DNA from 2 places in the Paenarthrobacter ureafaciens genome. Region 2 is predicted to be linked to the other one. Evidence: predicted binding sites of a transcription regulator. Region 2 holds the regulator's gene; the other holds the start of a gene.
What was found. The regulator Rex, encoded in region 2, represses fermentation and respiration genes when NADH is low (regulators of the CRP and FNR family bind a similar motif). The targets are predictions, from matches to a motif close to CTTGTGAANNNNTTCACAAG.
Positions count from the first base shown of each region.

Region 1 (11,499 bases), 1.6 Mb from region 2:
CGCCATCCTGGCACGCATCGCGGCCGGGGAACCGCTCGAATCGATCCTTGCCCTGTAGCATCCGCGGACGCGGCAGGCCACCTGCTGCGCCACAAGCGAACTTGGTCCGGGGATGGGGTAGAACTTAACTATGAGCGTACGTACACCTGATCCGTATCCCGGCTGGCTTTCCGACGAAGACCTCTTCGAGGCCCGCGGGCGGCTGCCCATGGTCTACGTGGAAGCTGTTCCCGTCCGGCTGGATCCGCTCGGGTACGTCAATGAGGTCGGCTCACTCCTGCAGGGCGACGCCGACGGCAACATGGTGCGCTACCTCGTCTCCGGTCGCGTCCTGTACCGAGAAACCATCCGGGCAGCCCTCCTGCGGCACATGGAAAAGGACCTCGGTCCCCTGGCTTTCCCGCAGCTTCCCATCAGCCCGGTTCCTTTCACGGTGGCCGAATACTTCCCGGCTCCCTCGCAGACCGGCTTCACGGACGAACGCCAACACGCCGTCTCGCTGGTCTTCGTCATTCCCGTCACGGGCGAATGCGAACCGCGCCAGGATGCCCTCGAACTCACGTGGATGACCCCGCAGGACGTCCTCAGCGACGGTGTCCAGCAGGAGTTCGAAGGTGGCCGCGGGAACCTCGTGCGGCAGGCACTGGCATACTCGGGCATCGTCGTCTAGCGGGTCCCCCGGCTTGGAGCGGTCCCCTTTTGTAGACTGGACGGCGGACCGCAAGAGAACCAAAGGACTTCCGATGACTCACAGCCCAGCTACTCAGCAATACCGCGAAAAGCAGGCTGGGGACCTGCAGCCCGGAGACTTTGTGTACCTGCCCGGAGACGGGCCGGCCGAGGAAATCACTTCCGTCGACGTCCAGAATGACGATTACGGCGTCCCGGCGTTGGTGCTGGTGACAACGCACGACGGCGGCAGCGTACGCATCGCTGCCAGGTCCAGTGTTCCTGTCGGTGACGGAGTTCCAGCCGGTGCCAACTCCAGCCTTCCGGATGGGGGCGCCGCCGATGCCGGCGCCGCCGATGCGGGCACTTCCGACTCCGGTGTCCAAGACTCCAGCGCCCCGGACTCCAGCAGCCCGGCGGCTCCCGACGCTCCGGCCCCTGCTGAACCTGCCGTCGTCGTACCTCCCCGCCCGGAAGCGCCGCCGGCGTACATCGGGCCCAGCGCCGAAGAGATGGCGTTGATTCCCGAGCCGGCGGGCACGCCCGAGTCCGTGGTGCTGGCTGCTGCGTCCAACCACAAGGGCAAGAACGGCGTGCAGGTGCTGGCCGATCGCCTCGCCAAGGGCATCAACACCAAGTCCGGCAGTTGCCTGCGGGACCTGAGCGACCTGGCCTTCAACCTTTGCGTGGTGCTCAAGGATCCGGACGGTTCGCTTGCCGTCGCCGACCTCCTGAATGTCCTGCCGTTCGACGGCAACCTGGACCGCTGGGCGTCAATTGAACGTGCGCTCGCGCTTTCCAGCTTCATCTGCCGCGAGTCGGGCCAGACTGAACGGGCCGCGGTGTACGAGAAACTCCTCCGCGCGCCGGAATCGCAGGAAGAAGACCCGTTCAGGGCCCGGATCAACGCCCGTGTGCGGCAGCGCGCCCTCAACGAACCCAACCTCTACGACAAAGAAATCTTCCGCGCAATCGACAACGGAAACCAGGAAGCCGAACGTGAGTGGCGGTTCCTGCGGCTCGAAGCGTTGCTGTTCCTGCGCGCCCACGGCGGCTCCGAGACCATCGACGAGGACGAACTGGGACGCCGGATCGGCAATGAACTCGAGGCAGTCCGGGCCTGATCCCCGGCCGGGCTCCGCACCATGGCGTCAAGGTCTGTTGCGGGCGCCTAAACGGCGGTAAATTCGGGGCCATGACGAACAATCTGAGCGTTGTGATTAATGCTGATGCGCCGCAGGTTTGGAATATGCTGCGCGAACCGTCGCTGGTGGCCCAATGGCACGGCTGGGAAGCCGATGACCTGAATGACGAAATCAAACAGATCTACTTCAACACCGACGTCGTGGAGGGTCCGGACCACACCAGCCTGACCGTCAACGGCGGCGATGTCTTCGAACTGCATCCTGTGTCCGGGGGCACCGAGCTCAAGGTCACCCGGGCGGCCCTGGACCATAACTCCGAGTGGGCGGAATGGGACGAGGACATCACCCAAGGCTGGCTCACGTTCATCAACCAGCTGCGTTTCGCCTTGGAGCGCCACCCGCATGGCAAGCGGCGAACCCACTTCCTGTCGGTCTCCGGGAGTGGATCGGCCATAGAAAAGCTGGGGCTGGGCGACCTGCCACCCGTGGGCGACGAGTACTCGCTGACGCTGGGCACCGGTGAGGCTATTTCCGGGAAGGTCTGGTTCAAGAGCCGCCACCAAGTAGGCGTCACGGTCCGCAGCTACGCTGAACACGGGGACGGGCTGCTGATCGTTGCCGAGCAACTGCCCATACCGGAGAAGAGGCCCGACGGCGGAGCGATCGTCATTGCCTCAACGTACGATCTGGGGGCCCACACCTTGGCGGACATCCGGTCCTCGTGGGACAAGTGGAAAGAGTCGAACTACGGTTCCTGACGGCCGCCACGTCAAGTTACCTTCGGTAAAGCTGGCACACTTGGTAGCGTGCCAGCTTCTGTTTCCCAGTCCTCCCCGCTTCCTACCGCCGCGCCTCGTTCCAACGGGGCGCTTCCGGCGGAGCAAACCGAATTCGGCTTCACGGTGGGCCGCCGCCTGACGGAAACGTCGTCGCCGTCGTCCTCCCTTGTAGAAGCAAACGGAGGCGAATTCCTGGGCCGGACCGGCACCATCACCACGCCGCACGGGACCATCCAGACGCCCGCATTCATCGCCGTCGGGACCAAAGCGACCGTCAAGGCCGTCCTGCCCGAGTCAATCGCCGAACTTGGCGCGCAAGCCGTGCTGGCCAACGCTTACCACCTTTACCTGCAACCCGGGCCTGAAATCCTCGATGCCGCGGGTGGTCTGGGCGCGTTCATGAACTGGCAGGGCCCCACGTTCACCGACTCCGGCGGTTTCCAAGTGATGAGCCTGGGCTCCGGGTTCAAGAAGGTGATCGACATGAAGAATGTTGACACCTCAGGCCCTGACGACGCTGTTGCTCCCGGGAAGGAGCGCCTGGCGCACATCGATGACGACGGCGTCTGGTTCAAGTCGCACCTCAACGGGGACAAACACCGGTTCTCCCCCGAGATCTCCATGCAGGTCCAGCACCAGATCGGCGCGGACATCATGTTCGCCTTCGACGAGCTCACCACCCTGCAGAACTCCCGCGGCTACCAGGAAGAATCCTTGGAACGCACCCGGTTGTGGGCGCTGCGGTGCCTGGAGGAGCACTTTGCCTTGACGGCCTCGCGGGTGGGCAAGCCGTACCAGGCGCTGTTCGGCGTGATCCAGGGCGCGCAGTACGAGGACCTGCGGCGCAAAGCCTGCCGCGACCTTGGCGCCATGCCCTTCGATGGATACGGAATCGGCGGAGCGCTGGAGAAGGAAAACCTCGGGACGATCGTCCGCTGGTGCAACGAGGAGCTTCCGGAGGACAAGCCCCGGCATCTCCTAGGCATCTCCGAACCCGATGACATCTTCACCGCCATCGAGAACGGTGCCGACACCTTCGACTGCGTCTCCCCCACGCGCGTTGCCCGGAACTCCGCGTTCTACACGCCGTTCGGCCGCTTCAACCTCTCCGGAGCCAAGTACAAGAAGGACTTCGGTCCATTGCAGGACGGCTGCGACTGCTACACCTGCACCAACTACTCCCGCGCGTACATCCACCACCTGTTCAAGGCCAAGGAAATGGTGTCGGCCACGCTGATCTCCATCCACAACGAGCGCTTCGTGGTGAAGATGGTGGACGACGCGCGCTTGGCCATCGAATCCGGGGACTTCTTCGAGTTCAAGGCCGAGACGTTGGGGCGGTACTACTCCTAGCTGGCTGCGACTTCTCCGGTTCGCGAGTTCGCCGGAGCCCTGCTCGCTCGTGCGGAACGTCGCTGGTCTACCGCAGGCTTCCGGCGAACTCGACGAGGGCCTAGGCGGCGACTTCTCCGTAGCTCGGTTCACGCTTCTTGATCCAGCCCACCACCAGGACGGTGACGGGCACGAACAGGAACTCGACGGCGGTCTTGTACAGGAAGCCGACCAGGACGTAGTTCACGAACGAGCCGACGTCGGAGATGCCGATGACGGACGCGGCGATGCTGCAGAAGATCAGCGTGTCCACGAATTCGCCCACCACCGACGAACCCATGAGCCGGGCCCACAGGCTCTTCTCACCCGTGCGTTCCTTCATCTTCACGAGGATCCACGAGTTGATGGTTTGTCCGGCCAGGAACGCAAGCAAGGAGGCGAGGACGATCTGCGGGACGGGTCCCAACGCGCCTTCGATGGCGGCTTGCTTGGCCACACCGTAATCGTCGTCGAAGCCCGGAAGAATGATGATCACCCAGTAGCAGAGCGATGCAAACACCGATAACGCGAACGAGGTGATGATCGCCTTCCGGGCAACTTTGAAGCCGTAGACCTCGCTCATGACGTCGCCCAGAATGTACGCGAGCGGGAAGAGGAAGAATCCGCCGTCGGTGATGATCGGCCCGAGCACCACACCCTTGGAAGCGCCGATGTTGGACAGGATCAACACCACCGCCATGACGGCCAGCATGATGCCGAAATAGGGAGATCCGATCGAAGCGAAACGGGGCGCGGGCTTGCTCAAGGTACTGCCGGAAGGCGAGGGCATGGGTCATCCATTCGTAGTGGTTCGCGCAGGCGCCTCATCCTTTTCGGAGAGCGCCCCGCTGTATTAGCACTGTGGGTGGCGGGCACGTTTGGCCCGGCACCACGTTACATTCTCCCATCCCCGTCCCTCTGCCACATCCCACCCTCAACCGGCCACCCCTCAGCCACATCCCACCCCCTCCCAACCATCCCTCTGCCATCCCTCTGCCACCTCACCTTTTTGAACGCGTTCAGAAAGGTGCCATACTGATTCTTGAACACGTTCAAACAGGAGGGGCCCGATGGCAATTAAGAGCGCGCGAACCCGCCAACTCGTAGCCGACGTCGCATTGAAGATGTTCCGGGAGATCGGCTTCGAGAAAACCACCATGCGCGCCATTGCCCAAGAAGCGGGAGTTTCCGTCGGCAACGCTTACTACTACTTCGCGTCCAAAGACGAGCTCGTTCAGGAGTTGTACATCCAAGTCCAGAATGAGCACGCATCGGCCGCGGCACAGGCACTCGAAGGCATCCCGGATCTCGCAGGCCGCATGAAAGCCGTTCTGCACGCTGGCATCGACGTCATGTCCCCTTACCACCAGTTCGGTTCCGACTTCATTGCCACAGCCATCCGGCCGACGTCGCCCGTCAACCCGTTTGGCGCGGCATCCGCTCCCGCCCGGGAGGCGTCGCTCGCGATCTTCCGTTCCGCCGTCGAAGGTTCCACTCCGGCCGTCGCTAAGAAGCTAGGCGGCGATCTTCCCGAGCTGCTGTGGCTGGCGTACATGGGCGTCGCGTTGTTTTGGGTATACGACCAATCCACGGATCAACGCCGCACGCGCCGGCTGATTGACGGCGCCGCGCCACTGATGGCCCGTGGTCTGTCGCTTACGAAGATTCCCGGCGTCAGCAAAGTGTTCGACGACGTCCTGAGACTGGTTCGCAGCGTCAAGGAAGACTCATGAACCCGCGGACGGTGGTCATCGCCGGAGCCACTGGCTTTATCGGCAGCTACTTCCATCGGCGGTTTCTTGAAGAGGGTTGGAAGGTCCGAACAGTCGGGCGGAACGCGTCGGCTGACGCACAGTGGAACGACGACGGCGCCATCACCAGTACGCTGAACGGCGCCGCACTGTTGGTGAACCTTGCCGGACGTTCCGTGAACTGCCGCTACGGGAGGCGGAATCGCCGGGAAATTATGGATTCGCGCGTGTTGACGACTCGAACGTTGGGCCGCGCCTTGGCTGCCTGCGCCGAGCCACCGAGCACCTGGATCAACTCAAGTACCGGGACCATTTACCGGCATGCCGACGATCACCCACAGTCGGAGGCTTCCGGCGAACTCGGCAGCGGGTTCTCTGTCAACGTTGCCAAGGCTTGGGAAGACGAGTTGGAGGCCGCCACTGCACGGCGCACGCGCAAGGTGCCTCTTCGGATCGCGATCGTACTGGGCGCAGGGGGCGTGATGAACCCCCTCCGGAACCTGGCCAGGTTTGGCTTGGGTGGGCACATGGGACCGGGGACGCAGAAGTTCAGTTGGATCCACGTGGAGGACTTGTTCCGTTCGGTCATGTTCATTCACGCAAAACCCGGGCTTGTTGGTGCAGTCAATGCGGCGTCGCCCAATCCGGTAGACAATCGCGAACTCATGGGGCTGGTCCGGGTGAGCCTGGACGTCCCCTTCGGCATTCCGACGCCCGCTTGGCTCCTTGAAGTTGGGGCAGTTCGCATCCGCACCCAGACCGAGCTGGTCCTGAAGAGCCGATGGGTAGAGCCACGGAAGCTACTCGATGCGGTTTCGTGTTTGAGTATCCGTCATTGGCCGGAGCTCTCAGCGCTCTTCGGAGAAGTGACAATTGAGTACGCATGGCGATGACCAGTACAACCGCACAACACCGCATCCTCCCCAGCTCCCCAACCCGCGGGTCAGGGTGACCTTGGGAGGGAAGGGGCTGGGTATGGGTGTCTTGGTTGCCTATGTAGCCTTTAGTACCCTGTTGTCCCTGCAAGCCCCTGAATATGCGCTGATTTTCTTCATCTATGCCGCCATCCCCGCAGCACTCATCGGATCCGTAGTCGGATGGCTGTTAGGACTGGTTCTAAGGCAAGTGCGGAACCAATGGCTCCACGTGGCCGCGTTCTTCGTGGTTGGCACCCTGATCTGCGCACCCTTTGGTGGGCTTTCCAGTTTGGGTACGGTCCTCTTTAGCCTGTCCATCGCAACCGCCGCGGCGATCGGCAGGTTGTCGGCCTGGAGGCTGGTCAAGATCTGCCCACCCACCGCATAACGGCGGCTATGGGGCTAACTCCGCTCACCGCCGTCGGGCGTCCGCGCAGGGAACCCGACGTAACGCGGGACGTTGCCCATGTACTGGCTATACGCCGGACCAAACTCCTTCTGGAGGGCCTTCTCTTCCCACAACGCGCCGAAGTGTTCCACGGCCATGCCCGCGGGCAGGGTTGCAGCCGCCCAGCGCGAGCCCTTGTACACCGCAACCCCTGCGTGGATTAACCACCAGCCCAGGTACATCGGATGCCGGCTCGCGGAGTACGGACCGCTGGTCACCAACGCTTCCGGACGGCCCAAGGCAAAGCTTCCGGTGGTGTGCCGCCGTCGTTCCGCCACCGCCCAAACGGTAATTCCGACGCCGGTCAGCACCAACAGCGTCCCGGCGCTCCTGCGGGCGCGTCGGGCGGACAACGTGGGCAAGGGGTGTATCCGTTGTAGGACCGCGTCCAAGACCAACCCGAGCACCTGCCCGGGTGGCAAAGGGATGCCGGCCGCTTCCCGTTTCACCGCGCCGGCCAGCCGTGCGAGTGGGCTCATGTCCAGAACCATAAACCCGCGAAGGGTGAGGCGCTATGGGAAGTGATAGAGGAACGCGGGAATCCCGGCGGGAGGTGATAGAGCAACGCGGGAAACCCGACGGGAGGTGATAGAGCAACGCGGGAAACCCGACGGGAAGTGATAGAGGAACGGTGGGGGCGCGGAACCGGGGTTTTCCTCTCGGAATCCTAAGGAAGTGTTAGGAAATCCCCTCCGACGTTGGCTGTGCCGTGCATCACCCATAGCTTGGAACATGTCCTCTTCACCCCCAAGAGGACCTTTCTTAGTCGACGAAGAGCCATGTGCAAGGAAGCCATGAGCACGAGCTTCATGGACAGAACGAACTCATGCAAGACACGACTGCCATGTGCGCAGCCGTCCAGGAAGGTTCATTGATGAGCACCCAACAAGCCGCGCCTCTGAGCGAGGCGGCACAGACACGCAAGGCCGTGAGCAACATCCTCAAGGGCTCTGCGGGCAACCTCGTGGAGTGGTTCGACCTCTACGTGTACACCGTTTTTGCCGCGTACTTCCAGTCGCACTTCTTCAACTCCAAGGACGAACTGCAGGCTGGCCTTGAAGCGATGGCGGTCTTCTCGACGTCGTTCCTCATGCGTCCGATCGGCAGCTGGTTCTTCGGCCGCTACGCGGACCGTAAGGGCCGGAAGGCTGCCCTGACGCTGAGCGTGACCCTGATGTCCGCGGGTTCGTTCGCCATTGCGATCCTGCCTACCCAGGACGTCATCGGCCTGTGGGCCATGATCCTCTTGGTCTTCGTCCGCGTGGTCCAAGGCTTCTCCGTCGGCGGCGAGTACGGGACCAGCGCCACGTACATGTCCGAGGCAGCAACGGCCAAGCGTCGCGGCTTCTTCTCCAGCTTCCAGTACGTCACGCTCATCGGCGGCCAGATGCTGGCCCTCCTGGTCCTCGTGATCCTGCAGAACACCATGAGCAAGGAAGACCTGACCGAGTGGGGCTGGCGCATTCCGTTCGCAATCGGCGGCGTTGCTGCACTGGTTGTCCTGTGGCTCCGCCGCTCCATGGAAGAGACCGTCTCCGCCGACCAGATCCGTGCAGCGCACGTCAAGGTTGAGGGCGAGGCCCAGCCGGGCAGCATGAAGCTCCTGTTCACCAAGCACTGGAAGCCGCTGCTGATCTGCATCGGCATCACCCTCGGCGGCACGGTGGCGTTCTATACCTACACCAACTTCATCCTGAAGTTCATGAACGATACCTCCGGCATCGCAAAGACCGACACCTCCGTCATCAACTTCTGGGCACTGTTCATCTTCATGTTGCTGCAGCCCGTCTACGGCATGTTGTCGGACAAGATCGGCCGCAAGCCGCTGCTGATCTGGTTCGGCGTCACCGGTGTCCTGTTCACTTGGCCGCTGCTCTCCACCCTGGCCGGAACCAAGGATCCGTTCGTCGCCTTCCTGCTCATGATGGGCGGCCTCTTGATGGTTGGCGGCTACACGTCCATCAATGCGCTGGTGAAGGCTGAACTCTTCCCGGCATCCATCCGTGCGCTGGGCGTGGGTCTTGGCTACGCGATCGCCAACTCGCTGTTCGGCGGTACGGTCCCGCTGATCGGCGCTGCCCTGCAGAAAGCCGGCCAGGTGGACATGTTCTTCACCTACGTCACGGCGGCCATCTTCATCTCGCTGTTGGTGTACGTCTTCGCCCTCAAGAACAAGAAGGCTACGCACCTCGATACCGAGCAGGGACATGCTTGGGGAAACCGCAAAGACGACGACAAGAAGGACCTCGTCAACGTCTAACACCCCCTCTGAGGCCCGTTCTGCGCCCTTCGCTGAGTGCGAAGGCCGCAGGGCGGGCCTCGCAACGTTAAGCTCAAGTAGCGGAAAACACCCGCCGGGCTACCAGAAGGATCAACAGTGCACGTGCTCATCGTCGAGGACGACGACGCCATGGCGTCGGCACTGGGGGCTGCCGTGACGTCGGCGGGCCACAAACCAACCAGGGTGTCCCGCGGTGAAGATGCACTCCTGGACCACCGCAACCACGAGGTCATCCTCCTGGATCTGGGCCTCCCGGACCTGGACGGGTTGGAAGTGCTCAGGAAGCTCCGCCAAGTCACGCACATCCCCATCCTGATCCTCACGGCGCGCGATGATGAACGCAGCGTGGTCCTGGGCCTGCGCTCGGGTGCGGACGATTACCTGGTCAAGCCGGTCAAGCTGGTGGAGCTGCTCGCCCGGATCGAGGCCGTGACGCGAAGGGCCCGCCGCTCCGGCCAGAGCACACCCCATGAGGTCACCGTGGGGCCGTTGACCGTAGACCTCGACCGCCGCCTCGCCGTCGTCGACGACAGGGAACTCAGCCTCACCGCTACCGAATTCGACCTCCTCAGCCTCTTGGTCCGCAACGCCGGCTCCGTGGTGACCCGTGAGCAGATTCTGGATGCCCTGTGGGGCGACGCCTTCGTGGCGCACTCCCGCTCCTTGGATGTCCACCTGACCGGCCTGAGGTCCAAGCTGCAACTGCCCGGGTTCATCATCAACGTGCGGGGCGTCGGGTATCGCGTGGAGCAGGGATGAAGGTCCGCGTCCTCGGGATCCTCAGTGTCATCGCCGTGCTCATTGTTGTCACGGTTTCCAGCGTCATCCTTACGTCAGCCGCGCGGGAACTGACCCAGGACGTGCAGATCAACCGGGTATCGGCCCTGAACCGTTTTGCCCAGCTCGCCAACGATGCCTCCGCTGATGGCGACACCACCCAGCTCCAGCGCGAAATGGACCGGTACACCGAACTCTATGGCGAAGGCATCCTGATCCGCCTCCAGCAGCAAACCCTGGCCTCCGGCGGTCTGAGCGAGCAAAGACGGGACGTTCAGGATGCCTTGGCCCGGGCCAGCCTCAACCTCAGCGACACCACCATCGGCACGGTCCGGCCCTTCGAATCCGGGACGGAGGTCATCTCGCGCTCTTTTGGAACGGCCAGCCAGGTGCTCGGAGAAGCCGTCCTGGAAGTCAACCTCGACGCGGCCCGGGCGAAACTGCGCGAACGGTGGGTCGTCGTCGGGCTCGCGGCCCTGGTGATGGGTGCGGTGCTGCTGCTGGTCGCTGCCCGCCTCACCGGCTGGGTTTTGCGGCCGGTGCACCGCTTGAGTGAAGCGGTACACCAACTCGAAACCACGGGCAAGACCAGCAAGCTTCCCGAGGCAGGTCCGCCCGAGCTGCGGGAACTGAGCCGTTCGTTCTCCGCCATGGCCAACACTGTCAGCGAAAGCATGGAGTCGCAGCGTCAGCTCATCGCGGACACCTCGCACCAGCTGCGCAACCCGGTGGGCGCCCTGCGGCTCCGGATCGACCTGCTGCAGCTTGAACTGCAAAACAGCCCGGCGAAGGCGGCGGCGGCCGGCGTGGTGGACGAACTGGAGCGCGTTGAGGAAATGCTCGACGGCGTGCTGAAGCTGGCGACTGCGGAGCATCGTGCCGTTGCCGGGGCTGCTGCAGCGCAGTCGTCCGAGCATCGGCGCCAAAGCGTCATTGATCCTTTCCCGGTACTCCAAGGCGAGGTGGAAAGGGCGGGCCCCGCGGCACGGTTGGCCGGCTCCACCATTACCTTGGAAGACCACAGCGGGCCCGCGTTGGAGCTCCGGTGCGACCCCGAGGAACTGGCCCAGATGGTGGGTGAGTTGCTGGCCAACGCCATCAAGTACTCCCCCGGTGGTCACATCGCAGTGGCGGCCGAAGCTATTCGGGACGGCCTGGCGATCGAGGTCTCCGACGACGGCCCGGGACTGTCCGCTGATCAGCGTCTGGCATCCACCTCGCGGTTTTGGCGCGCGCCTCAACACAGCGGAATTCCCGGCAACGGCTTGGGCCTCACCATCGTGGAACGGCTGGCCGAGGCCAACGGAGGCAAGCTGGTGTTGCGGGAGCGTGTCCCGCACGGGCTGATAGGACGCCTGGAG
Region 1 is NZ_SBHM01000007.1:2,009,190-2,020,688, reverse strand. Features, by position in the region: gene AUR_RS13760 (RraA family protein) at 1-58, shown strand, start outside; gene AUR_RS13755 (NUDIX hydrolase family protein) at 131-670, shown strand; gene AUR_RS13750 (DUF6707 family protein) at 744-1,793, shown strand; gene AUR_RS13745 (SRPBCC family protein) at 1,865-2,572, shown strand; gene tgt (tRNA guanosine(34) transglycosylase Tgt) at 2,717-3,946, shown strand; gene AUR_RS13735 (queuosine precursor transporter) at 4,047-4,754, opposite strand; gene AUR_RS13730 (TetR/AcrR family transcriptional regulator) at 5,035-5,697, shown strand; partial or broken gene AUR_RS13725 (TIGR01777 family oxidoreductase) at 5,694-6,592, shown strand; gene AUR_RS20570 (hypothetical protein) at 6,589-7,020, shown strand; gene AUR_RS13720 (methyltransferase family protein) at 7,035-7,559, opposite strand; gene AUR_RS13715 (MFS transporter) at 7,955-9,340, shown strand; gene AUR_RS13710 (response regulator transcription factor) at 9,458-10,120, shown strand; gene AUR_RS13705 (sensor histidine kinase) at 10,117-11,499, shown strand, end outside.
Region 1: a site for Rex is predicted at 4,971-4,990, ahead of AUR_RS13735 (queuosine precursor transporter). Genes of this name have one in related genera too.

Region 2 (11,499 bases):
TCTGGCAGGAAAACAAGAAGTGACAGCGCCCGTCGTTGAGACCAAAGCTCCGGGGCGGGCGGCCACGCAGCCGCCCGCCCCGGCGCGGCGGCGCGGTTTTGCCGTCCACTTCGCCCACTACAAGTGGCTCTACCTGCTCCTGCTCCCGGGGCTCCTGTACTTTGCGATCTTCCGGTACGGACCCATGTACGGGGTGTCCATCGCCTTCAAGGACTACGTTCCTTTCCTCGGCGTCAACGGCAGCCCCTGGGTGGGAACGCAGCATTTCCAGGACTTCTTCGCGAACCCTGACTTTCCCCGGCTGCTCGGCAACACGCTGATCCTTGCCTTCCTCAACCTGGGCATCGCGTTCCCGCTGACCATCGTGCTGGCGCTGCTGCTCAACGAAGTCCGGCTCAGCATCCTCAAGCGCACCGTCCAGACGCTCGTCTACATTCCGCACTTCCTGTCCTGGACCATCGTCGCGTCCCTGAGTTTCCTGTTGTTCGCGCTGGACATCGGCCCGCTCTTCCAGTTCGTCAACGGACTCTTCGGCACCAACGTGGACATCCTCTCCGATCCCAACTGGTTCCGGCCGCTGATCGTGCTCCAGGAAATCTGGAAGAACACCGGCTGGGGAACCATCATTTTCCTCGCCGCGCTGGCAACCGTTGACCAGGACCAGTACGAGGCCGCAATCATCGACGGCGCCGGCCGCTTCCGGCGTGTTTGGCACATCACCCTTCCCGGCATCCGGTCCACGGTGATCGTGATGCTCATCCTGGCCATCGGACAGATGCTCAACACCGGCTTCGAGCAGATCTACCTCATGACCAACGCACTCAACCGCAGTGTGGCCGATGTCTTCGATACCTACGTCTACTTTGTTGGCATCACCCAAGGCGCCTACAGCTATAGCACCGCCGTCGGGCTTTTCAAGTCGCTGGTGGGCATCGTGCTGATCTTCGGCACCAACTGGCTCTCAAAACGCTTCAACCAGAGCGGACTGTTCTAATGAAGATTCACAACACCCGAGGCGGGCGGATCTTCGACGCCGCCAACTACGTTTTCCTGTCCCTGGTGGGGATCGTCACCCTGCTGCCGTTCGTGTACGTCCTTGCCGGATCGTTCGCCTCCGAAGCGGAAATCACCAGGCGGCCGTTCTTCATCTGGCCTGAACAGTTCACGCTCGGTTCCTACGAGTACATCTTCTCCACGCCTGCGTTCACCAAGGCCCTGCTCACCACGGTGCTCGTGACCCTGGTGGGCACCCTGATCCAGCTCCTGCTGACGGTGACCATGGCCTACCCGCTGGCAAAGCGCGGACTCCGGGGCCGGAAGCTGATCCTTTCCCTGGTGGTCTTTGCCATGGTCTTCTCCGGCGGAATGATCCCCACCTTCCTTCTGGTCAAGGACCTCGGCCTCCTGAACACATACTGGGCGTTGATCCTGCCGGCAGCCATCAACCCGTTCAGCCTGATCATCATCAAGAACTTCTTCCAGGAGCTACCCGGAGAACTGGAGGAGTCCGCCAAGATGGACGGCGCTACGGAGATTGGAATTCTCTGGCGCATCCTGCTGCCGTTGTCCAAGCCCGTGCTGGCCACGTTTGCCCTGTTCTACGCCGTCGGGATCTGGAACGACTTCATGTCTCCGTTGCTGTACCTCAGCGACAACAGTATGTGGACCCTGCAGATGTACCTCCGGCAAGTGACGGCGGCGTCGGACCTCCTGGGTACCGGCAATGTGGACCCCACCTACATCCCGCCCGAGCAAGGCGTGAAATTCGCGGTGATCGTCGTGGCCACCCTGCCCATCCTTATCTTCTATCCCTTCCTCCAGAAGCACTTCGCCAAGGGAATGCTGATCGGCTCAGTGAAGGGCTGAGGCTCACAAGGCTCACACCAAAGGACAAACATGAAAATCCTCCTCGCGGGCGACTCCACAGTGGCGGCCTGCCCAAGTTACGAATACCCCATGAGCGGTTGGGGCGCCCACCTTGCGCCCGAAACCTACTGGTGGGCGGCCGTGCACAACTACGCCAAGGGCGGCGCCACTACGGAGTCGTTCCGCGAGGAAGGCCTCTGGCACCAGCTTCTCCATCAGACGGTCCAAGGCGACGTGGTCCTGATCCAGTTCGGACACAACGACCAGAAGCGCGCCCACCTCGCCGCCCGGACAGGCTACGCGGGGAACCTCCGGCGCATGGTTGCCGAGGTGCGTTCCAAGGGCGGGATTCCGATTTTGTGTACCCCGGTGGAACGACGGCATTTCGACGGCGGCGCCCTTCAGGAGACGCTCGGTGAGTATCCCGCCGTCGTGCGTGAACTCGGAGGCGAGCTGGGACTGGACGTCATCGACCTGAACCGCTGGACCCGCGCACTGTACCTGGAATTGGGGGAGGAGGGTTCCACGGAGCTGTTCTTCCACTTCGCACCCGGGGAGCATGCGCATTGGGTTGGCGGCCTCGAGGACAACACGCACTTTCATGAGAAGGGTGCGCGGTTGATCGCGGCTCACGTGGCGGGCGAACTGGAAACGCTCGGGTTTGGTCTGCCGGTGTCGTTGAGCGCAGGGGTGCAGGCTTGAGCGTCGCTACTGTTTACGGGAACAAGCTCAGGGGACCCGACGACGTTGCCGACTGGATCGCCGAGGGGCCGGTCCGGTTGGAAACATACGACGACGGTCCAGGCGACGACGGCGGTGCAGGCGACGACGGCGGGCCGGCGCTGCTGCTTTCGGGCGCGCTTGATCCTGAAGTCCGCGGCGACCATGCCCACTGGACGCTGTGGTGTCCCCGCGAATTGCCGGACCACGTCCGCATCACGTGGGAGTTCAAGCCGATCGAAGAACCGGGCTTGGCGATGGTGTTTTTGCGGCCCGCGGCCACGGTGGCGAAGACCTGTTTTCCTCGGCCCTCACTCCGCGCACCGGGTTCTATCCGCAGTACCACTCCGGCGACATCGACGCCCTTCATATCTCCTACTTCCGGCACAAGTACGCTTCCGAGCGCGCGTTCCGCACCTGCAACCTCCGGAAGAGCGCCGGATTCGAACTCGTGGCGCAGGGAGCCGATCCGCTCCCGCCGGCCGAGGATGCGGATGGCTTCTACCGCATGGAAGTGGTCAAGGACGGGCCGGAGGTCCTTTTCTCCATCAACGGTTTGTCCTTGTTCGCATGGTCGGACCCGGCGGCCGTGCCCTTGGGCGGAGGCTACTTCGGGATCCGCCAGATGGCTCCGCTCCGGGCCGCCTACCGGAACCTGATGGTCGGGCCCCTAAGTGACGGAGACCACGCTGCCATGACGTAGGATGTCCTCAAACTGCGCTACCACCAACCCCTCTCTCCTTGGAACGGACCATGCCTCTTTTCGACCTTCCCCTCGAACAGCTCCGCGACTACACCTCCAGCGCCGTCCAGCCGGCCGACCTCCAACCGTTCTGGGACCGGACCATTGAGGAAGCGCGCCAATTTTCCCTCGATGCCACCTTCGAGTCCGTCGACAACTACCTCGCCGTCATCGACACCTTTGACGTCACCTTCTCCGGCTTCGGCGGCCACCGGATCAAGGGCTGGCTGCACCTCCCCGCACACCTCCAGCCCGGGCAGCGCCTGCCCGTTGTGGTTGAGTTCATCGGCTACTCGGGTGGCCGGGGGCTGGCCAACCAGAACACACGCTGGGCGCAGGCCGGATACGCGCACTTCATCATGGACTCGCGCGGCCAGGGCTACGGCGGCGTTTCGGGCGATACCCCGGATCCCCATTCCTCTGCTGGGGACGTGGCCTATGCCGGCCTGATGACCCGCGGCATCCGGCACCAGGATGACTACTACTTCCGCCGTGTCTATGTTGACGCCTTCCGTGCCGTCGAAGCGGCACAGAGCCATCCCGCCGTCGACCCTTCCAAAGTGGTGCTGACGGGCATCAGCCAGGGCGGCGGCATCACCGTGGCCACCGCGGGGCTGGCAGCGGGAAGGCTCGACGGCGTTATCGCCGCCATGCCCGACGTCCCGTTCCTGCAGGACTTCCCGCGGGCCATCGACATTACTCCCCGCGGACCGTACCCGGAGATCGCCTCCTTCCTCGGCCGGCACCGGGACCGCTACGAGGCCATGCTCGCCGTGCTGAACTACTTCGACGGCGTGCACTTGGGGAGGGCCGCCACCGTTCCGGCCCTCTTCTCCGGCGCCCAAATGGACGACATTTGCCCGCCGTCCACTGTTTTTGCCGGCTACAACAACTACGGCCTTACCGGCGGTACCCCGGAAAAGGACATTGAGGTCTACCGTTTCAACAACCACGAGGGCGGGCAGGAACACCACTGGATCAAGCAGTTGCAGTTCCTGCGCAAACTTTTGTCATCATGACGGACGCGATTTGCCGGGGTTGATTCGCCGCGGTTATGGTGTGGCTATGACTAAGCGTTGGTATGCGTATTTTTCGTTGGCTCTGGAGGGGCCCGCGTCTAACTGACACGCATCCAACTTTCCTTCAGAGCCAACAGGGCAGAGATGATTCTCTGCCCTTCGCCATATCCGGCGGGTTCTGAAAAGGGGCCCGCTCCGCCACCGGAACAGGACCCAGAAAATGACCAGCATCGCCCACGAAACCGCTGCAGCCGCCCACCCCGTTGATGCCCTTGGCGCCGCGCAGCCCGCCACCTCCAACCTTCGGGTGGCCCGTTTCGAGCCCCTTCCGGCACCCCAGGACATCATCGCGGAGTTGCCGCTGGACGCCCGCTCGGCTGCCGTCGTCGACCGTGGCCGCGACGAAGTACGCGCCGTCATGGACGGCGTCGACGACCGGCTGCTGGTGATCGTGGGCCCCTGCTCCATCCATGACCCCAAGGCAGGCCTCGAATACGCCCGGCGGCTGGTCAGCCAGGCCGAGAAGCACAAGGAAGACCTGCTGATCGTCATGCGGACCTACTTCGAAAAGCCGCGCACCACCGTGGGGTGGAAGGGCCTCATCAACGATCCCCACCTGGACGGCAGCCATGACATCGCCTCCGGCCTCCGCGCAGCCCGCGGCTTCCTGAAGCAGGTCACTTCCTTGGGGTTGCCCACCGCCACGGAGTTCCTGGAACCCATCAGCCCGCAGTACATGGCTGACCTGGTTTCCTGGGGTGCCATCGGCGCGCGGACCACCGAAAGCCAGATCCACCGCCAGCTCGCCTCCGGACTGTCCATGCCCATCGGCTTCAAGAACGGTACCGACGGCGACCTCCAGGTAGCCATCGACGCTTGCGGCGCCGCTGCCGCCGAACAGGCCTTCCTGGGAATCGACGACGACGGCCGGGCGGCTTTGGTGGCAACCGCTGGAAACCCGGACACGCACGTGATTCTCCGCGGCGGACGCAAGGGCCCCAACTACTCGCAGGATGACGTGGCCCATGCCTCGGAAAAGCTCTCTTCGAAGGGCCTGAACCCCCGGCTGATCGTCGACGCAAGCCACGCCAACAGCGGGAAGAGCCACCACCGCCAGGCCGAAGTGGCGCTGGAGATCGGCGCCCAGCTGGAATCCGATCCGGCCACCCCCATCGCCGGCGTCATGCTGGAAAGCTTCCTGGTTGGCGGAGCGCAGAGCCTGGACGTCGCCAAGCAGCTCGCGGGGGAACAGGACCTCGTCTACGGCCAGAGCGTCACGGATGCTTGCATGGAGTGGGACGTTACTGCTTCCGTTCTGGAGCAGCTGGCGGCCTCGGCCCGGAAGCGTCGGCTGGCGTCGGGGGAGTAGGCGGGAAGTACAGTCCCACTTTTCCCAAAGTGCTTTCACATTGGCACCATCAGCCTCTAGAGTATCTAGACATGGTTGTTTGATGGCTCAGCATCGGCACACCGTTCTGCTGGGGGTGTCCTATTGTCTGAGAGCAAAGGAATATGGGAAATGTCCGCGGAGACTAACTTCTCGAACGCGCGTTTCATGACGGTGGCCGAAGTGGCCGACGTCCTGCGCGTTTCCAAAATGACCGTGTACCGCTTGGTTCACTCCGGAGAAATGCCGGCCGTCAGGTTCGGCCGTTCTTTCCGTGTCCCCGAGGAGGCCGTCGCACAGTACCTGAAAGGTGCTGTTGTGGACGGGCAAACCGAGACCGCCTGAGTGCCGATTGTCCGCACAGCGGGCCGTGGTCATCGGGTACCTCTGCGAAGCGGTACCCTGTTAAGGAACGTTTTACGTCATTGTAAGAATCTGTCAGTTGTACTGTCTGCTGCTTTGTCCGCGGATCCGTTCCAACAGACAGGACCTTCATCTAGTTTGTAAGGAACTTTCGTGGGTTCAGTTATTAAGAAGCGCCGCAAGCGTATGGCCAAGAAGAAGCACCGCAAGCTGCTTCGCAAGACTCGCCACCAGCGCCGCAATAAGAAGTAGAAATACTTCATCAAGCGTGAATGCCCGTTGCCTCCAAGGTAACGGGCATTTCTGCATCCCCGCCCCTCCTGCATCCCTCTGTCACCTCCCGCGCCCTTTAGGGTGCCCCTCTATCACCTCCCGCCGGTTTCGGGGTGTTCCTCTATCACCTCCCGCCGGTTGTGGGGGGTGTTCCTCTATCACGTTCCGCCCGTTTCCGGGCGTCGATCTATCACCTCCCGCCGGTTGTGGGGGGTGTTCCTCTATCACCCCCGGGCAAAGCCGGACTCGACCGAAGGGTCCATCCACGCCGTCCGCAGTGCCTTTTTGATCTGCTTCGTTGCAGAGACGAAGTCTTCTCCCGCGTCGTCTTTGTCGAATACCAAAACGGTCCATCCGGCCGCCCGAAAGGCTTTATCCCTGCGCATATCGCTGAGGATCTGTTCCTCCTCAAGGTGATGGCCGCCGTCGTACTGTATGGCGAGCCGGCGGGCCCTGAAGCCCAGGTCGGTAGTCGGCGAGAAGGGATCCCCTACCCGAAGTTTCACTTGGAGTTCAGGCTCCGGGAGGCCAGCATCGAGCATGGCGAGCCGAAGCCGCGTTTCCGGTGCCGAATCAGCGCCGACGCGCAAAAGCTCGAGGGCCTCACGCGCGCGGACGACGCCCTGCCTTCTGCGGTGACGGTCCAGCAGTGTGCGCAGTTCAGCGAGGGTTGTGTATGGAGCAGTTCGTCCTTCCAACTCCGGCCTCGGCACGCGTATGAGCTGATCTCCAACGCAGATGAGGTCGTATAACGGTAGTTGTGTGGCCAAGTCGAGCCACGTCCTCGAACGCGTGGTCATCCGAATTCCCTGCGTCTCTTCGACTTCACCGTCAAAGGCCAACACGGTATGTCCGACCACTCCTTTGCGGCGCACAGGCGGAAGCTTCCTGGGTTTGCTGAGGTGCAGTTCGTTGGAATCTGACAACCACGGCGGAAGGAAAAGTCCCTGTAATCTTGCGGCAGTAACGTGTGAAATCCATGCGCCCGGGCTGGCGGCGGACAACGACCGCGCTGCCGCTGCAAGGTCGAAATCCCACTCCACCGGTCGATAGAGGCCCCTGCTGACAGGATCGATGTCAGCTCGCCGCCATAGCTCGGTCTGTTGTAACCCCGCAGCTTTGGCTTCATTCAATGTAAAGGGCGCGTAAGGCAGTCTAGGGCTGATGAGAGAAGGCTTTTCCATAAAGGCATTGTTGCCGGAAAGCCTCGATGCCCGCAGAAGTTATCCACAGGTCGGCGGTCGATCTGACCGGGTGATAGAGGAAGCCGGAAAACCGGGCGGGAAGTGATAGAGGAGGCCGGAAAACCGGGCGGGAAGTGATAGAGGAAGCTGGGAAAGGCGGCGGGAGGTGATAGAGGATCAGCGGGGGGTGCGGAAGCGGCTGAATCCCCGCCACAATCCATAAACAGCCCCACCCACCGTAGCGGCTTTGAGGCCGAGGGTCGCCGCGCGGCGACCGGAGCGGAAGTCGTAGACCGGCCAGTTGTTCTCGCGGGCGTGCTTGCGAAGCCGGGAATCAGGATTGATCACCACGGGATGGCCCACCATGGTGAGGAGGGGGATGTCATTGGCGGAGTCGCTGTAGGCCCAGCAGTGCTCCAAATCCAGGCCTTCCCTTTCAGCGACCAGGCTGACGGCGACTGCTTTGGCCGGACCATGCAGAATGTCGCCCACCAAACGCCCGGTATACATACCGTCCTCGATCTCACCGACGGTACCCAAAGCGCCGGTCAGCCCAAGCCTGGTGGATATCACTGTGGCAACTTCGATAGGAGTTGCAGTAACCAGCCAGACGGGTCGACCAATTCGAAGATGCTGCTCCGCCAAGGCCTTGGTGCCGGGCCAAATCCTGGACTCGATCATTTCGTCGTAGACCTCTTCGCCAAGTGCTTTGATGTCATCGACAGTGATTCCTGCGGCGAGCGTTAAGGCCGAGTCCCGGACGGCATGGACATCATCCAGGTTTTCGCCACGCAATACGAATTTGAACTGTTTCCAGGCAAACCCCGCCGCCTGGGACAGCGTGAAGGCCCTTCGTTCGTACATTTTCCGGGCCACATGGAAGAGGCTCGCGCCCTTCATCAAGGTGTTGTCCACGTCGAAGAAAGCAGCCTCACCGGTATTCGACTGCGCTAGGGCAGCCGCGGCTATGGCGGCGTTATTCTCCTCGGGCATGCATTGAGTCTAGTCAATTGCCGCCGCCCCTCGCTGGGAGGCGCGTTCACGCCGCCCCGCGGGTGTGGGGTTAGCCAACAGAGGCTAACCCCAGATGGGGGAAGCGGGTGGGATGTGGGAGAGGGATGGTCGGGTGGGGGTGGGATGTGGGAGAGGGATGGTCGGGTGGGGGTGGGATGTGGCAGAGGGATGGTCGGGTGGGGGTGGGATGTGGGAGAGGGATGGTCGGGTGGGGTTAACGTGGAGGCATGGCTACTCCCGACGTCGTCCTCCTCACCAAAGCTGACTGCCACCTCTGCACGGCGGCCCGCGCCGCCGTCGAACGCGTGACCTCCGGGCTCGGAGTGGCGTGGACGGAGCAACGGATCGAGGATGATCCTGAGCTGCAGCAGAAGTACGCGGAGGAGATCCCGGTGGTCCTGGTGGACGGCGTGCAGCGGGATTTTTGGACCATCGACGAACAGCGGTTGATGCGGATTCTCAAGAAGGCCCTGGCGGCCTGAGCGGCAGCAACCGGGAGGTAACGGCTTTTGTTGAGCGTGGCCGGGGGCCATAGAGTTGAACAACAAAGTGACGCAATGGAGAAAACCGTGACTGCGCTGGAACCGTCCCCTGAAGCAACAACGGGGGACCATGAATCTGCCACGAAGCAGATCCCGCCCGCGGCTGTGGCCCGGATGACCCTCTACTTGCGCGCGCTGAACTCGCTTCTGGCTGAAGGCGTGGAGCGGGTCTCTTCGGAGGCCTTGGCTGAGGCTTCCGGTGTCAGCTCCTCCACCCTCCGCAAGGACCTGTCCTACGTGGGGTCTTACGGCACCCGGGGGGTGGGCTACGAGGTGCAGAATCTCAGCCGCCACATCGCCGCTGCCATGGGGCTGACGCACGACTGGAAGGTCGCGATTGTTGGTGCCGGTAACCTCGGCAAGGCGCTGGCCCGGTACGGAGGGTTCGAGTCCCGTGGCTTCGATGTTGTTGCCATTTTCGACGCCGATCCCATGGTGATCGGCAACGAGGTGGGCTGGCTGCGGGTCAGCGATGCCGCCGAGCTGGAACGCGTCTTGGAGCGGACCCACGCCAACATGGTGGTGTTGGCGCTCCCTGCAACAGTTGCCCAGCAAGTCTGCGACCGGGTTATCGCCGCGGGGATCCGTAGCATCCTGAGCTTCGCACCCGTGCTCCTTCAGGTCCCGCCGCACGTCAACCTGCGGAAAGTCGACATGGCCACCGAGCTGCAGATCCTGGCGTACCACGCACAACGGGCACAGACTCCGGGCGAGGCCGTTTAGCCCGCCGGGTCCGTGCCCGTCGTTGAAAGTTCACGGCCTCTGACCGTGAAGTGATGGCCTAGCGGCCGTAAGGGTTCTGGTACGGGTTGCCGAAGGCCTGCTGCTTACGGAAGTAGGGAGCAGTAGCCGGCAGGTAAAGCAACACCATCGCGGCAACGCCGAGCAGGATGGTGATGGTGCCCACGCCGATCTGGGTCAGGCCGAGAAGCGAAATCGCAGCGAAGACCGTGCCCAGGATGCGGGCCCAGTTCTTGCCCTTGCGGATCTTGAAGGCGACCAAGGCATACAGCCCGGCCATGATGAGCGAAATGATGACCACGAACGTGATGGCAACGCCAACGATGCTGCTCACCGAGATTTCGCTTCCGCTGGTGCCCTGCGCATCAAGGGCGTCCTGAATCATGGACTGGCCTTCGCTGGAGTTCAGCAGGGCGATGGTTATGGGGATGGAGATCAGGGTCAGGATGCCGGCAGCAAGGATCATCCAGAAGGAAACGTTGACCAGTTGGGGGACGCCGCTGGGACCGGGCTGCTGGCTGGGCCAGTTGGTGTCCTGCCCGTACTGCGGAGCAGCTTGGCCGTAAGGCGAACCCTGCTGCCCATACTGGGGAGCCTGCTGCCCGTACTGCGGTGCCTGTTGACCATACTGTGGGGCTTGCTGGCCATACTGCGGCGTCTGCTGACCGTACTGGGGAGCCGCCGGCTGCCCGTACTGCGGCGCCTGCGGCTGGGACTGCTGGCCGTACTGCGGTGTTGAGGGCTGGGACCCCTGCTGCTCGGGGCCGGAGTCGCCCGGGTTCGAGGGCGGGTAGGGAGGGTTGCTCATGGCATTCCTTTGCTTGTTCGACTGCTGGTACGGCTACCGGGGTCCACAAAATACCCTGCCCCCAGCATGGTTCTGAATCCACCGTACCCCGACCGTTTGGCGGTGGGGACGAGCACACGCTGGAATTTCCCGCGTGTGGATAAATCATCATGTGGGCGTACAAAGACCGCGGGAAATACGCCTTCGTGATGAAGGCCGCGGCCCCCAATAAGGGCCGCGGCCTTCCGCGCTTGAGCAACGCCCGACGGCGGAACTGGAGTCCGGCGCCGGTCATAACGCCCGACGGCGGAGCATCGGTTTGGTCAGGCAGTGCCCTTGACTGCCTTGAACCAAAGTTGCGAGTTGGGAAGCCACATGAGGACAACGGCTACGGCGCTGACAAGGAAGCCGAACCAGTTGCTGCCCAGCCCGGTGCTTGGACCGCCCATGTTGATGGATCCGAAGATGGCGAGCACCAGTGACACGGCGGCAATGGCGGTGAGCGCCAGGCGCGCCCATTCCTTGCCTTCCTTCATCTTCATGGCCAGCACCACTTGGGCTGCGGCCACGGCGAGGCTCACGAGGAGCAGTACCAGTGCTACGGCTGCCAGGGCCGGAATGAAGGCGAAGGCCGCGATGATGGCGAAAAGTCCGATCAGCCCGAACAGCAACCCAACCAGGCCCGAGATCACCCAGATGAAATAGGACACTTTCAGCTCGGTGGGCAGGCCTTGGGTCTTGAACATGCCGGAGAAGCCACCCTGGGGGAGGACATCGTTGAAGCTCCGGGGACCGTCGGTGGGCATTTCGAAGTGGAACCCGCCGGGCTGGCCCGCAGCAGGCTGCGAATACTGGCCCGGC
Region 2 is NZ_SBHM01000007.1:374,979-386,477, reverse strand. Features, by position in the region: gene AUR_RS06000 (extracellular solute-binding protein) at 1-23, shown strand, start outside; gene AUR_RS05995 (ABC transporter permease) at 20-994, shown strand; gene AUR_RS05990 (carbohydrate ABC transporter permease) at 994-1,866, shown strand; gene AUR_RS05985 (rhamnogalacturonan acetylesterase) at 1,897-2,568, shown strand; partial or broken gene AUR_RS05980 (DUF1961 family protein) at 2,565-3,289, shown strand; gene AUR_RS05975 (acetylxylan esterase) at 3,340-4,347, shown strand; gene AUR_RS05970 (3-deoxy-7-phosphoheptulonate synthase) at 4,568-5,716, shown strand; gene AUR_RS05965 (helix-turn-helix domain-containing protein) at 5,867-6,079, shown strand; gene AUR_RS05960 (30S ribosomal protein bS22) at 6,251-6,349, shown strand; gene AUR_RS20775 (endonuclease domain-containing protein) at 6,595-7,170, opposite strand; gene AUR_RS05950 (HAD family hydrolase) at 7,732-8,547, opposite strand; gene AUR_RS05945 (glutaredoxin family protein) at 8,796-9,050, shown strand; gene AUR_RS05940 (redox-sensing transcriptional repressor Rex) at 9,126-9,833, shown strand; gene AUR_RS05935 (hypothetical protein) at 9,892-10,659, opposite strand; gene AUR_RS05930 (hypothetical protein) at 10,962-11,499, opposite strand, start outside.